4 regions of the Psychromonas sp. MME1 genome follow, and region 4 is predicted to be linked to each of the others. Evidence: predicted binding sites of a transcription regulator. Region 4 holds the regulator's gene; each other region holds the start of a gene.

Region 1 (3,183 bases), 480 kb from region 4:
GTCGGCTCCATGATTGTTACGCTGCTGTTTTGGATATTAGTATTTTTACGAATGTCGACGACAGGTTTAGTTGCACAGGCCTATGGGGCAAATGATTTTTCACTTATTTTACGTTTATTAATGCAATCAATAGCCATCGCATTACTATTAGCGATGGTAATTCTATTATTACAGTTTCCCATTGCTGAACTTGCTTTTTATTTTGTTGATGGCAGTGAGCAAGTGCTGCGCTATGCGCGCCAATATTTTGATATCCGAGTTTGGAGTGCGCCTGCGGCATTAGTTAATATGGTGCTATTGGGGTGGTTATTAGGCATGCAGAATGCGAAAGTCCCCATGTTTTTATTGATTGTTACCAACCTGGTTAATATGCTGCTAAGTGTCTTATTCGTTGTCGTTTTTAAATGGCAAGTCGCAGGGGTTGCCTGGGCATCATTAAGTGCTGATTATATCGCCTTAATGTGTGGTTGTTATTTTGTTTTTAAGCGACTTAGACCGCACTACCAAAAGGGAGATCTTACAAAATCCTACCATCTATTAATGCAATTCACCTCCTTAAAACGCTTTATCACATTAAACATGGATATATTTATTCGCACACTATGTTTGCAGATAACCTTTGCCTTTATGACGATGCAAGGGGTGAAGTTAGGTGATGATATTGTCTCTGCGAATGCTGTTTTAATGCAATTTTTACTAATCATCTCATTTTCTATGGATGGCTTGGCCTATGCCGTAGAGGCATTGATAGGCAAAAGTATTGGTCAGCGTAATTTATCGTCATTAAAACAGAGTATCAATGCGACCTTATTTTGGGCCTTTCTATTTTGTCTCATTCAATTTGTTGCTTTTTATAGCTATGGTGATTGGATTATTGCGCAAATAACATCCATTAAACATGTGCAAGATGAAGCAAATCACTACTTGCCATGGTTGATTATTGTTCCAATAACGGCGATGTTAGGATTTGTTTTTGATGGTGTCTTCATCGGTATGACACGCGCTAAAGAGATGCGCAATAGCATGATATTTTCCTTGGTCGTAGTATATTTCCCCTTTTGGTTGCTTTTTTCAGGGCAAGGTAATCACGCGCTTTGGATCGCGATGAATGCTTTTATGTTATCGCGAGGGGTAAGCTTGTTGTGGATATATAGACGTATTGATAGGCAGGGAAGGCTTTTGCTTCCCACCTAAATTTATTTGTTGAGAGATTTAGTCCAAAAAATAGCACTTCCATAAGCGGGATCTAATTGATAACCTGAAAAGCCTTGTTTTTCATAGGCTTTCTTTGCTATCTCGTTTCCTTCTAGTACTTCTAAAGTAATTTTGCAGCAATCTCGAGAATGGGCAATGCGCTCTATTTCAGAAAAAAGCAGTGAGGTTAACCCTTGACCGCGAAAATCATTATGCACTACGACATCATGGATATTAAATAGCGGTTTGCAGGCAAATGTTGAAAATCCTTCGATAGCTGTTAATAGTGCCGCGGGCGTTTTATCCTTAAAGACTAAAACAATAAAAATATCAGACCGTTTTAATAGTGCAGCAACCAGATTCTGTTTGGCAAAATCAGATAAATCTTCACCGCCACCCATAGGATCAGAGGCATAGTGAGACATCAGTGTTAAATAAGCTTGTGCATGGTCAGCATTGCTCAAATCAGCTTGCATAGTGGTAAACATTGACAATCCTTTACTAATAAATAGGTTAAATAGTTTTTCATAATATCATTAAATTTAAAGCTTTGTTGTATTGGTCATATTGAGTTAGACTTCTAGATGTCTAAAACTATTACATCTATTCTGTGGAGGTTATATGCCTATTCGTATTCCTGATGATCTGCCTGCGGCGGGCATTTTAAAGTCTGAAAATATTTTTACTATGTCTGAATCACGTGCAAGTCACCAGAATATTCGTCCATTGCGTGTGCTGATTTTAAATTTGATGCCAAAGAAAATTGAAACCGAAACACAGTTGATGCGTTTGCTCTCGAACACACCATTACAGGTTAATATCGAGCTTATTCGTGTCGATGCGCGCGCATCAAGAAATACACCGACAGAGCATTTAAATAAATTTTATAGTGATTTTGAGCGAGTCAAAAATCAGAAATGGGATGGTTTTATTATCACAGGTGCGCCCTTGGGTAGCGTTCCCTTTGAAGAGGTTTACTACTGGGATAAATTTAAAGAGATAGTTGAATGGTCTCGCCATAATGTAACCTCAACCATGTTTTTATGTTGGGCGGCACAAGCTGCACTTAACTATTTATATAATTTAGAAAAAGTAACGCGTAAAACAAAGCTTTCTGGTATTTATCAACATACGACTTATAACCATCACCATCCTTTAGTACGAGGATTTGACGACCAGTTTTGGGCGCCATTATCACGTGTTGCTGAATTTGATTCGGAGTATATTTCAGATCATACTGATTTAACGATATTTGCTGATGCCCCCGGTGCTGGTGTCTATTTAGCGGCGAGTCCAAAATGTCAGCAAGTGTTTATTACAGGCCATCCAGAATATGATGCCAATACCTTAAATAATGAATATTTACGAGATCTGGATGAGGGATTGAACCCTAATTTACCCGTTAATTATTACCCTAATGATGACGAAAATGAATTACCACGGGCGACTTGGAGAAGTCATGGTAATTTACTTTATAGCAACTGGTTAAATTACTGTGTTTATCAAGTGACCCCTTACGATTTTGGTAAACACAATAGCGATTAAATTAATTGTGATCTTGCTTTGGAAATTTTAATTAAAGTTACTTGAAATAGTAGCAATAGAGAAAATCAAGACTACACTTACAATGTTAGAGTAGAGGAAAAAAGAGTACCTTTAGCGCAACAAGCGTGAGAGTTTGTTGATTATCTTAAAACAGTTTTGGAGGGATTATTATTACTTCATATCGTTTTTTGGTGAGATTGTTATCCAATCAGGAGTTGCGTTAGGTAGCTCGTAGGCCTGAGGGCAATAGGATAAAATCTTTTATTTTGACGCTTTTATAACAGTGATAAGGTGGAAAGTAAGAGTAGAACGCTAGTTGTAGATTTTTTCATAAATAGGGAGGAATTAAATATTATTACTTCGTATCAGTTTATTAAAGATGGTAATCAAATCAGGAGCTTGTGATTAACAACAGCTCATTGCCAGAATGGCGCCTAGGTTAAC
Region 2 (3,183 bases), 370 kb from region 4:
TTAAAGAGGTAACTTGGGCGCTGAAAAGAGCGATTAAAAAAGCACTCAGCTAAAATGAAACATGTTTCACCTTTAACTTGCAGTGCTTTTTTATCTTCGTTACTGACCATAAAAGAGTTGGTTATCTCTCTTAAAATGCGGCAGCTTTCAGATCTTCAACTTTATTCAGTGCTTCCCAAGGAAACTCATTTCGACCAAAGTGACCATAGGCTGCCGTCGCTTGGTAAATTGGCTGGATAAGATCTAACATTTCGATTAACCCGTATGGGCGTAAATCAAAATGTTCACGGATAAGTTGAATGATCAGCTCTTTCTTCACTTTTTCTGTGCCGAAAGTCTCAACACTAATTGAGGTCGGCTCTGCAACACCAATAGCATAGGAAACTTGTATTTCACAACGATCCGCAAGACCAGCCGCAACGATATTCTTGGCAACATAACGTGCAGCATAAGCAGCACTACGGTCAACCTTAGAAGGATCTTTACCAGAGAATGCACCGCCGCCATGTCGCGCAGTACCACCGTAAGTATCAACGATAATTTTACGTCCAGTTAAACCACAGTCGCCAACAGGGCCACCAATAACAAAACGACCCGTTGGGTTTATGAAGTATTTAGTCTGCTCTGTTAATAGATCTGCTGGTAATACAGGTTTGATGATCTCTTCCATTACCGCTTCAATCAAATCAGATTGCTTAATACCTTCAGAGTGCTGTGTGGATAATACGACGGCATCGATACCAACAATTTTGCCATTATCATAGGCAAAGGTTACTTGGCTTTTTGCGTCAGGACGCAGCCATGGCAATGTTTGATTTTTGCGAACTTCTGCTTGGCGTTTCACTAAACGGTGAGCATAAGTGATAGGGGCTGGCATATAGACTTCTGTTTCATTGGTTGCATAACCAAACATAAGTCCCTGATCGCCGGCTCCTTGCTCATGTGGATCACTACGATCAACACCTTGATTAATATCAGGCGACTGTTTACCCACTACGTTAAGGACTGCACAAGAATCGGCATCAAATCCCATTTCAGAGCTGGTGTAACCAATATCACGTACCGTGTTACGAGTGATCTCTTCAATATCAACCCATGCATCGGTAGTGATTTCACCACCCACCATCACCATACCTGTTTTGACATAGGTTTCACAGGCAACACGTGCTTTTTTATCTTGTTTTAAAATGGCATCAAGTACCGCATCGGAAATTTGATCGGCGATTTTATCTGGATGACCTTCAGAAACGGATTCTGAAGTGAATAAGTCACGTGACATATGGACTCCTAAAATGAGATGAGTGTAATTATTTTAGATGTTTTTACATCTAGACGTCTATAATACATTTTTCTGTGATGAAAAACACCCTTTTATTTAACTTCACGAATAGGATGAAGCGCTTGGTTATTTTACGCCGACACTTTTTCTTGTTGACTTTGCATCTTGAAGTATCATGGGTATATACTAGCGCCTCATTTTTCTATTTCGGCTGTATTCATTTTAGCTCTTGAGTTCTATATATGACTTTTTTTATCCGCCTAAAAGCATTTTTACTTTCATTTGTTTCATTTATCAATAACTTACCAAAAAAACATTTTTTTGCTTTAATTATATTGTTTGTTTTTTTATTGGTCATTTCTTTTATGCCGATGCAAAGGGTTAAAGACAAAAGTATTAAAAGACAATTGAAATTGCCATCTATTAGTCAAAATGTTGCCGAGCCTAGCTCAACAAAATTACAAACCAAGGCAAGTTTAGAGCCCGCTGAAGGAGTGGCTGCGGAATATGTTGATACACTGCCAAATCCGCTCGGTTATAGAGAAGTACAAATTGAAATAGAAAAGGGCGATACACTTAGTGCGATATTTGAAAAAGAGGGGTTGTCAGCGGCATTACTACAAGAACTCCTTGAGGTCGATAGACAGTATTTACGTTTAGATAACTTATTACCTGGTCAGCAAATTTACTTACTAATTTCGCCTGATAATAAATTAATGGCTTTGAAGGTCATTATTGATCTGGCTAATACATTGACCTTTACACTTAAGGATAATGAGTATGTTGCCCTGTTAGAAACGAAACAAGGTGAGTGGCAAAATAGTTCATATGAAGGGTCAATAACAGGTAGTTTTTATAATAATGCAATAGATGCAGGGCTGACCTCAGGGCAGATTCAACAGATATCAGATGCACTACAGGACCGGATTGATTTTCGCCGTCAGCTGCAAGCAGGAGATACCTTTAATGTGTTGGTATCTAAGCAGTATATCGATGGTCAGTATAGCTTAGATAGTGAAGTGCTAGCGGTTATCATCAACACCCGTCGACAAACCTATACGGCATTCCTTAATGAAGATGGGCGTTATTACGATCAACAGGGACGCGGTTTGAATAAAGCTTATAAACGTGTACCACTTAAGCAAAAATATCGTATTAGCTCCAACTTTAATCCAAAACGTTTACACCCTGTAACGAAAAAAGTCAGACCCCATAATGGTACCGATTTTGCCGTGCCAACTGGTACAAAAGTCTACTCAATTGGCGATGGCGTTGTCGAGCGAGTGGGGTATCATGCTGCTGCTGGTAACTATGTGGTGATAAAACTTGGACGTAAATACACCACGCGCTTTTTACATTTAAGTAAAATATATGTGCATAAAGGGCAGCATGTTAAAATGGGAGAGTTAGTTGCTAAAAGTGGTAATACAGGCCGTTCAACCGGACCTCATTTGCATTACGAATTCCATGTCTACAACAGACCCGTTGATGCTATGCGTGTCGATTTACCGTTATCTCAAGAGGTACCTAAAAAACAGATGAAGGTATTTGAGCAACGAAGAGACCTATTTTTAAAAGAGTTGGGTTTAGCATCCATTTAATTGCACGAGTTGCTTAAGTCGTACTATTATTTTATATAGCAATCATTAATTTCAGGGTAGATCATTATGTTATTAGAAAGTGATGCTTACAAGGCATGTGTTGGTTATTTTGCTGACAACCTAGATATTTTTGAAGGTCAAATTAATTCAGAGGAAGGTGATATCATCGCAGATATCGTCTCAGATCAAGTCGTTGATATGTTGTTATGCTTTTGCCAACAGCAACCGCACTTGAGTAATGAAACGCGCCTCACTGTGGTTGCAGAAGGCGATAAGTTGGTTGATGACCTAGAACAAATATTA
Region 3 (3,183 bases), 1.2 Mb from region 4:
AAGGTAAACATTGAGGTTATGATTTTTTACGCGACTATCGATACTGCTTAGTATGGCTATTTTATCTTCAGCAGTTAGTTCTGTGCTGCTGATTTTAACTTGTTGTTTTTCTTTTAGTAAATTAATGTGGCGAGCTGCGATAGGTACGTTAAGACGTAATTGTGACGCATCATCAAGGGTGGTTAATACCGTATTCGGTGTAACCAATTGACCGCGACTTAAATCAACTAAGCCTAGTTTCCCAGAAAAGGGTGCTACGATGGTTTTATCTTGTAAAGCTGCTTTTGCTAATGACAATTCGGCTTGTTGAATAAGCCATTGTGTTTCAGCACTTTCTAGTGTTGCTTGTGTTACCGCCCCGGTTTTAAAAAGGGCCCGATAGTTGTTATATTGGCGTTGGTAGTCAACTAAGCGCGCCTGCTCACGATTGACAACAGCAAGTTGGTGGCGATCATCGAGTTCCACCATCACACTGCCTTTTTCTATCATTTGACCAGATTTAACATGAATCGATTTTATTTTCCCTTCGGATTCAGGTTTAACCTCGATGGAATTAATCGCAAATACCGTCCCTAATAGGGGGACTTTTTCATGTAATACCTGTTTATCAACGCGTACGACTTCCACGGAATGTGTTGGCGAAGCGGTGTTGGTTTGCTTGTTTTTATTTTCACCATCTTGGTTATTGATAAGGGTCCATCCTATTAAAAACAATGCGATTATCACTGTTAATAAAAGGTATTTTTTCATGCTTTGCTCTTGCTGTTTATAAATGATGCTTAGCGATAGCCCGGTTAATGTAATGGGGGGATGCTAAGTAGAAAATTGAGTGAAATATAAAAGGTATTTCTCTGCCTTTATGTTATCTCAAAGGGGGGATTTATAGAAGTAAAATAGTGTCCGAACAGAGATTCCCATCTTACCTCGGTATGCCTTGTCAGTGGCAATCATCCATTTATTTCCCTCACTTAAATTGGTCATATCGTTAAAGGCATGACTACTATTAACCCGCGACTGTTTAATAAATGTGAAGCAAACATCACTGATTGTAATGCTCGATGTTACTGCCCATAAAAAGATCATCAAGTAAAAGGGCGTTGCGTCCATGAAATTATAAAATTTTACTTAGTTGCTAAGCATTGATTGACTTGGACGTCTAGACGTCTTACTATCGGTTTTTATTTATGTACTCATGTCCCGCTTTGCGATGATGACAAACATAACAGTAATCGACTCTTAATTAAATTCAGGACATTTGATGATAGAAATAAAAAGTGTAAATAAAGTTTTTTATCAGGGAGATAAAGCTATCCATGCGCTTAGCGATATTAATCTTAATATCGCTGAAGGTTGTATATATGGCGTTATTGGCTCCTCTGGTGCAGGTAAAAGTACTTTAATTCGTTGTGTGAATTTATTAGAGCGGCCAAGTAGTGGTCAGGTTATCGTCGATGGGATTGATTTAACTGCACTTTCTAATCAGCAATTGACATTAACGCGTCGTAAAATAGGCATGATATTTCAACATTTTAACCTGCTTTCATCATGTACTGTTTTTGATAATATTAGCCTCCCTTTAAAATTGGCGGGGGTAAATAAAAAAACGATAAAGGCTAAGGTCGAGAGCCTGTTGGCGCTGGTGGGGCTGAGTGATAAGCGTGATACCTATCCTGCTAATTTAAGTGGAGGGCAAAAACAACGTGTTGCGATTGCCCGCGCTTTAGCCTCTGATCCTAAAGTATTACTTTGCGATGAGGCAACCAGTGCGCTTGATCCCGCGACGACACAGTCCATATTAGAGCTTCTTAAAAAGATCAATAAAGAATTAAACCTGACTATTTTACTCATCACGCATGAGATGGCCGTGGTCAAAGGAATTTGTAGTGAAGTTGCCATTATTGGCGGTGGCAAATTAGTTGAACAGGGCGCGGTTGGCGATATTTTCGCCCACCCAAAAAGTGCTTTAGCACGTGATTTTATTCGTTCGACATTAGATCTTTCGATACCTATCGATTACAGCGAACGCCTATTAGCAGCTCGTACTGAAAATAGTTACCCATTAGTCCGTTTAGAATTTACAGGCGCTTCCGTTGATGCGCCATTGATCAGCCAAGTTGCGCGACTATTTAATATTGATATTAGTATTCTTAGTTCAAATATGGATTACGTTGGTGGGGTTAAATTTGGTCTTATGTTAGCGGAATTTTTCGGCACAGAAGAAGATGCAGATAAAGCAATCGCTTTTCTTAAAGAGCACAACATAGAAATAGAGGTATTAGGATATGTCGCTTGATTCAATTTTTAGCTGGTGGGCTAACAATGATCGCCTTATCGCACTATTAGTGGACGCGCTAGGGCAAACATTAGCCATGGTGTTTACTTCTGGATTCGTGGGTTTTTTATTTGGTATTCCGCTCGGTATTTTATTACATTTAAGTAAAAAATCAGGCCTATTAGAAAATCATGCGCTTAATAAAATATTGTCAACCGTGGTTAATATGGGGCGTTCTATCCCCTTTATTATTTTGTTGGTCGCTATTATTCCGTTTACTCGTTTTCTGGTTGGTAGCTCAATTGGCACGGCAGCGGCGATTGTCCCTCTCACTATTGCTGCGATTCCATTCATTGCGCGTCTTGTTGAAGGGGCGTTACTTGAGGTGCCGTCGGGGTTGATTGAAGCAGCTCAGGCGATGGGCGCTAAACCTGCGCAGATTATCACTAAAGTACTATTACCAGAGGCGCTTCCCGGTATCATTAATGCAGCGACGATCACCCTCGTTACGTTAGTAGGTTATTCGGCGATGGCGGGAACGGTTGGTGGCGGTGGCCTTGGTGACGTTGGTATTCGTTACGGTTACCAACGCTTTGATGGCTCAGTGATGCTGATAACCGTTGTTATTTTGGTGATTTTGGTACAACTCATTCAATCTGTCGGTGATTATTTAGTTAAGCATGTTGATCATCGCTAAGCGCTTTTATTACAACTAAAACTACAAAAATAGGGTATACCCTAAAAGGAGCAACACTATGAATTTTAATCTTAAAAGCATTTTTACCGTGCTAGGTTTAGCATCGACATTAGCACTTACGGGATGTGGCGAGAAAGAGTCGGCAGAGCCCGTGGTCGATCATTCTAAAATTACGGTGGGGGTTATTGCTGGCTCAGAGGCACAAGTTGCAGAA
Region 4 (3,183 bases):
ACTAGTTCGAGATGCATTAAAGCATTATAAGGAGATGGGCTTTGAAATTGCCATGGATGATTTAGGCTCGGGTTACTCTGGACTTCGTATGTGGTATGAGTTGCGCCCCGATTTTGTTAAAATTGATTGCCACTTTATGTGTGATATTGATAACGATAAAGTAAAACAGCAATTTGTACGCTCGATAAAAAATATTGCTCAAGAGCTAGATTGTAAGGTGATTGCCGAGGGTATTGAAACAGTCGATGAATTTCAATTTATAGAAAAAATTGGCTTACCATTTTGCCAAGGTTATTATTTTAGTCACCCAGAGCCGCTCCCCATCCAAAAGGTAGAGAACCATTTTTTCAGTGATAGGCGAGTCACCAAAAGAAGTAAAAACAGGCTTATTTCATCAAAAAAAGTCGGTGATTTATTGCAATATATCGATGCAATTAACGTTTCAACAAGTGTAGAAACGTGTGCGGATTTGTTTAAGCAAGCACCAGACTTAGATAGCATTCCAGTGCTTGATAATAATATACCGATTGGCTTAATTCGCCGTAACAGCCTAACAAATTTATTTTTTTCAAAATACGGGCGAGAATTATCAGGCAAAAACAAAATAACATCGCTCGTTGATCGGCATGTTCTGATATTAGAGAATAATTTACCGATTGAACAAGCCAGTATGTTAATTAGCGATCAAGTTAGAAGTAAAAAAGCACTGGAATTTATTATTGTAAGTAATGGAGAATACCAAGGCGTTGGCTCCATTATTGACCTTCTTAAGGAGATCACTAATCTACAAATCGATAATGCGCGCTATGCCAATCCACTCACTTTGTTACCTGGTAATGTCCCCATCAGTAAAAGATTAGATCTACGGATTAAAGAGCAAATACCCGTTGCGGTCTGTTACATCGATCTAGACCATTTCAAGCCATACAATGACTATTATGGTTATGAAAAAGGTGACCAAATAATCCTTGGCGTTGCAGATATTTTAAGAGAGGTTATTACTGATCGTGATGACTTTATTGGCCACATTGGTGGAGATGATTTTATTTTAATTCTATCCTCTGATTCTTGGCAAAAAAAATGCCAGAAAATACTCAACAAGTTCGCTAACTGGGTTCGCGATCGCTACCAACCAGAAGATCTACTAAAGGGCGGAATATTAGGTGAAGATCGCGAAGGTAATAAACAATTCCACCCGCTTTTGAGTTTATCCATAGGTTGCGTAAGTTTACCACCGCCCATTTGTAAAACGCATCACGATGTTGCCGTATTAACCACATACGCGAAATCAATGGCTAAAAAAATGAAAGGTAATTCTCTATTTGTCTACAACGACATAGCAACAGACAATCAACGACGAGATAAAGCGAGCTAGTTTTTTAAATATGGAACATTATTATTCAGTTGTTACTTTATCTGCATCTTGATTTTTATCTAGGTCTTCATCTTTCGGCAAAGGCTGCCCCGTATAGGCATGCAAAAATGCTTCACAAAGCAATTCGCTATTGGTTGCATGGCGCAGGTTGTTTACTTGACGACGCGTTCGCTCATCGGTCAGTATTTTCAAAACTTTGGTGGGAATTGAGACGGTTACCTTTTTAACTTGCTCACTTTTTTTACCGTGTTCAGCATAAGGGCTGATGTATTCACCGTTCCATTTTGTAGACATGTTTAAGACCCCATAGTTTTTATGGGGCATTTTAACGTGTGTTGTGATTTTTGGCAATCCGCACATCAAGATGGCTAGATGTCCGCCATGTGGTTCAACAGCAGAGAATGAGAAATTTTCCCCATTAATTTACCTGTAACTCAAGCAGGGTATGCCCCAAACCGATATCATCACTACGTTTCACCACAACAAATCCTGCGGCCTCAACTATCTCCAAGAAATCTTCACTGCGATAAAAGCGACTATTCCCATTAGCAAGACAGGTAAAATATAATGACGTTGCATTTAAGCTTAATGTTGCCGCTTCATATTTCTGAGCATCACAGAACAGCTCTAAAATATACAATTTAGCCTGTTTACTCATGGCATTACGTACTCGTTGTAAAATACTAAGTATCTCCATAGGAGAAAAACAATCTAGAAATTGACTCATCCACCAAATATCAGCGCCCGTTGGTAAAGCGAGGTGTTTATCGAGCATATTCATGGGGTAACCTTTTATGCGATCTGCAAAACCTTGTGCTTTTACGTTTTTCATCGCCATTTCAATCTGCTGTGGCAAATCAATAATCGTCATTTCGACATCACTATCATAATTAACGCATTGTAAAGACCATCTCCCGGTGTTGCCGCCAATATCAAAGATACGCTTAGGTTTATCTTTAAATATGGTTTGCAAAAGAATAGGGAAAGCTCTATCTGAGTAGAAATGGTCGAATTCAAACCAGCTTTTTTTCGCTTTCCCAGGCAAAATGGATAAACCTTCATAAATGTTTGCCCAATTACCCAGCTCCTTTAAACCCGCAGGAACGCCCTTTTGTATCGATTCGGTTAAATGCATCATCGCGGCATAACAAACATCCGCCGTGAAATCTAAGTTAATACGCGTCATTTTGTCGTGTAATAGGAAATACCCTAGGTTAGCAATAACGTAATTGGGTTTCTCCCATGTAACGATATGGGCACTTAATGCCATTTCTAATAACACTTTTACGCCATATTCAGAAACATTCGTTTGCCGACTTATTTCTGTCGCACTTAACCCTTGTGACTGAGCGTTATCTAATACCGTTAAAATGCCGAGATCTCGTAACGTGCGAGCAGCATGAAAAACAATTGGGGAAAAGGCCAATTTTTGTGCTTCATTTTTTGCTTGTAATGCCGTTAATGGATCCTTAGAAAAATCAATCATGACGCCCCTATTATTTAATCTATTAATTTGTCTGTTATTTCGTTAATGAATCGTAATTCAACTGCTACGAGTAGGGTTATTGTATGTTTTTATTGGCAAAGTAACAGTATCAGCAGCAATTAATCTTTTTTTGATCATATCGCGAGTAGCAATGCATGATTGATGGTAGATTTACTACCTTGCTATGCTACAGCTTGTAACTCGTCATTAAAACAAAGAATAAGATTTATGGATGATATCGAATTTAATATAAAAGCTTGGCTCGCATTAGCTCCAGGAGTAAATAACAGGAAAGATTGGCAAACATGGCTAGATAAAAACA

What was found. The regulator MetJ, encoded in region 4, represses methionine synthesis genes. The targets are predictions, from matches to a motif close to TAGACGTCTAGACGTCTA.
Region 1: a site for MetJ is predicted at 1,768-1,785, ahead of metA (homoserine O-succinyltransferase). Genes of this name have one in related genera too.
Region 2: a site for MetJ is predicted at 1,322-1,339, ahead of metK (methionine adenosyltransferase). Genes of this name have one in related genera too.
Region 3: a site for MetJ is predicted at 1,150-1,167, ahead of metN (methionine ABC transporter ATP-binding protein MetN). Genes of this name have one in related genera too.

Annotation. Positions count from the first base shown of each region.
Region 1 is NZ_CP160906.1:3,268,093-3,271,275, forward strand. Features, by position in the region: gene AB2N10_RS15000 (MATE family efflux transporter) at 1-1,194, shown strand, start outside; gene AB2N10_RS15005 (GNAT family N-acetyltransferase) at 1,197-1,682, opposite strand; gene metA (homoserine O-succinyltransferase) at 1,816-2,739, shown strand.
Region 2 is NZ_CP160906.1:2,412,212-2,415,394, reverse strand. Features, by position in the region: gene AB2N10_RS11070 (SprT family zinc-dependent metalloprotease) at 1-110, opposite strand, end outside; gene metK (methionine adenosyltransferase) at 131-1,279, opposite strand; gene AB2N10_RS11060 (peptidoglycan DD-metalloendopeptidase family protein) at 1,522-2,880, shown strand; gene AB2N10_RS11055 (DUF3802 family protein) at 2,947-3,183, shown strand, end outside.
Region 3 is NZ_CP160906.1:1,625,937-1,629,119, reverse strand. Features, by position in the region: gene AB2N10_RS07465 (efflux RND transporter periplasmic adaptor subunit) at 1-750, opposite strand, end outside; gene metN (methionine ABC transporter ATP-binding protein MetN) at 1,259-2,293, shown strand; gene AB2N10_RS07455 (methionine ABC transporter permease) at 2,283-2,969, shown strand; gene AB2N10_RS07450 (MetQ/NlpA family lipoprotein) at 3,028-3,183, shown strand, end outside.
Region 4 is NZ_CP160906.1:2,783,821-2,787,003, forward strand. Features, by position in the region: gene AB2N10_RS12805 (GGDEF domain-containing protein) at 1-1,375, shown strand, start outside; gene metJ (met regulon transcriptional regulator MetJ) at 1,397-1,669, opposite strand; gene AB2N10_RS12815 (methyltransferase) at 1,794-2,861, opposite strand; gene AB2N10_RS12820 (beta-ketoacyl synthase chain length factor) at 3,090-3,183, shown strand, end outside.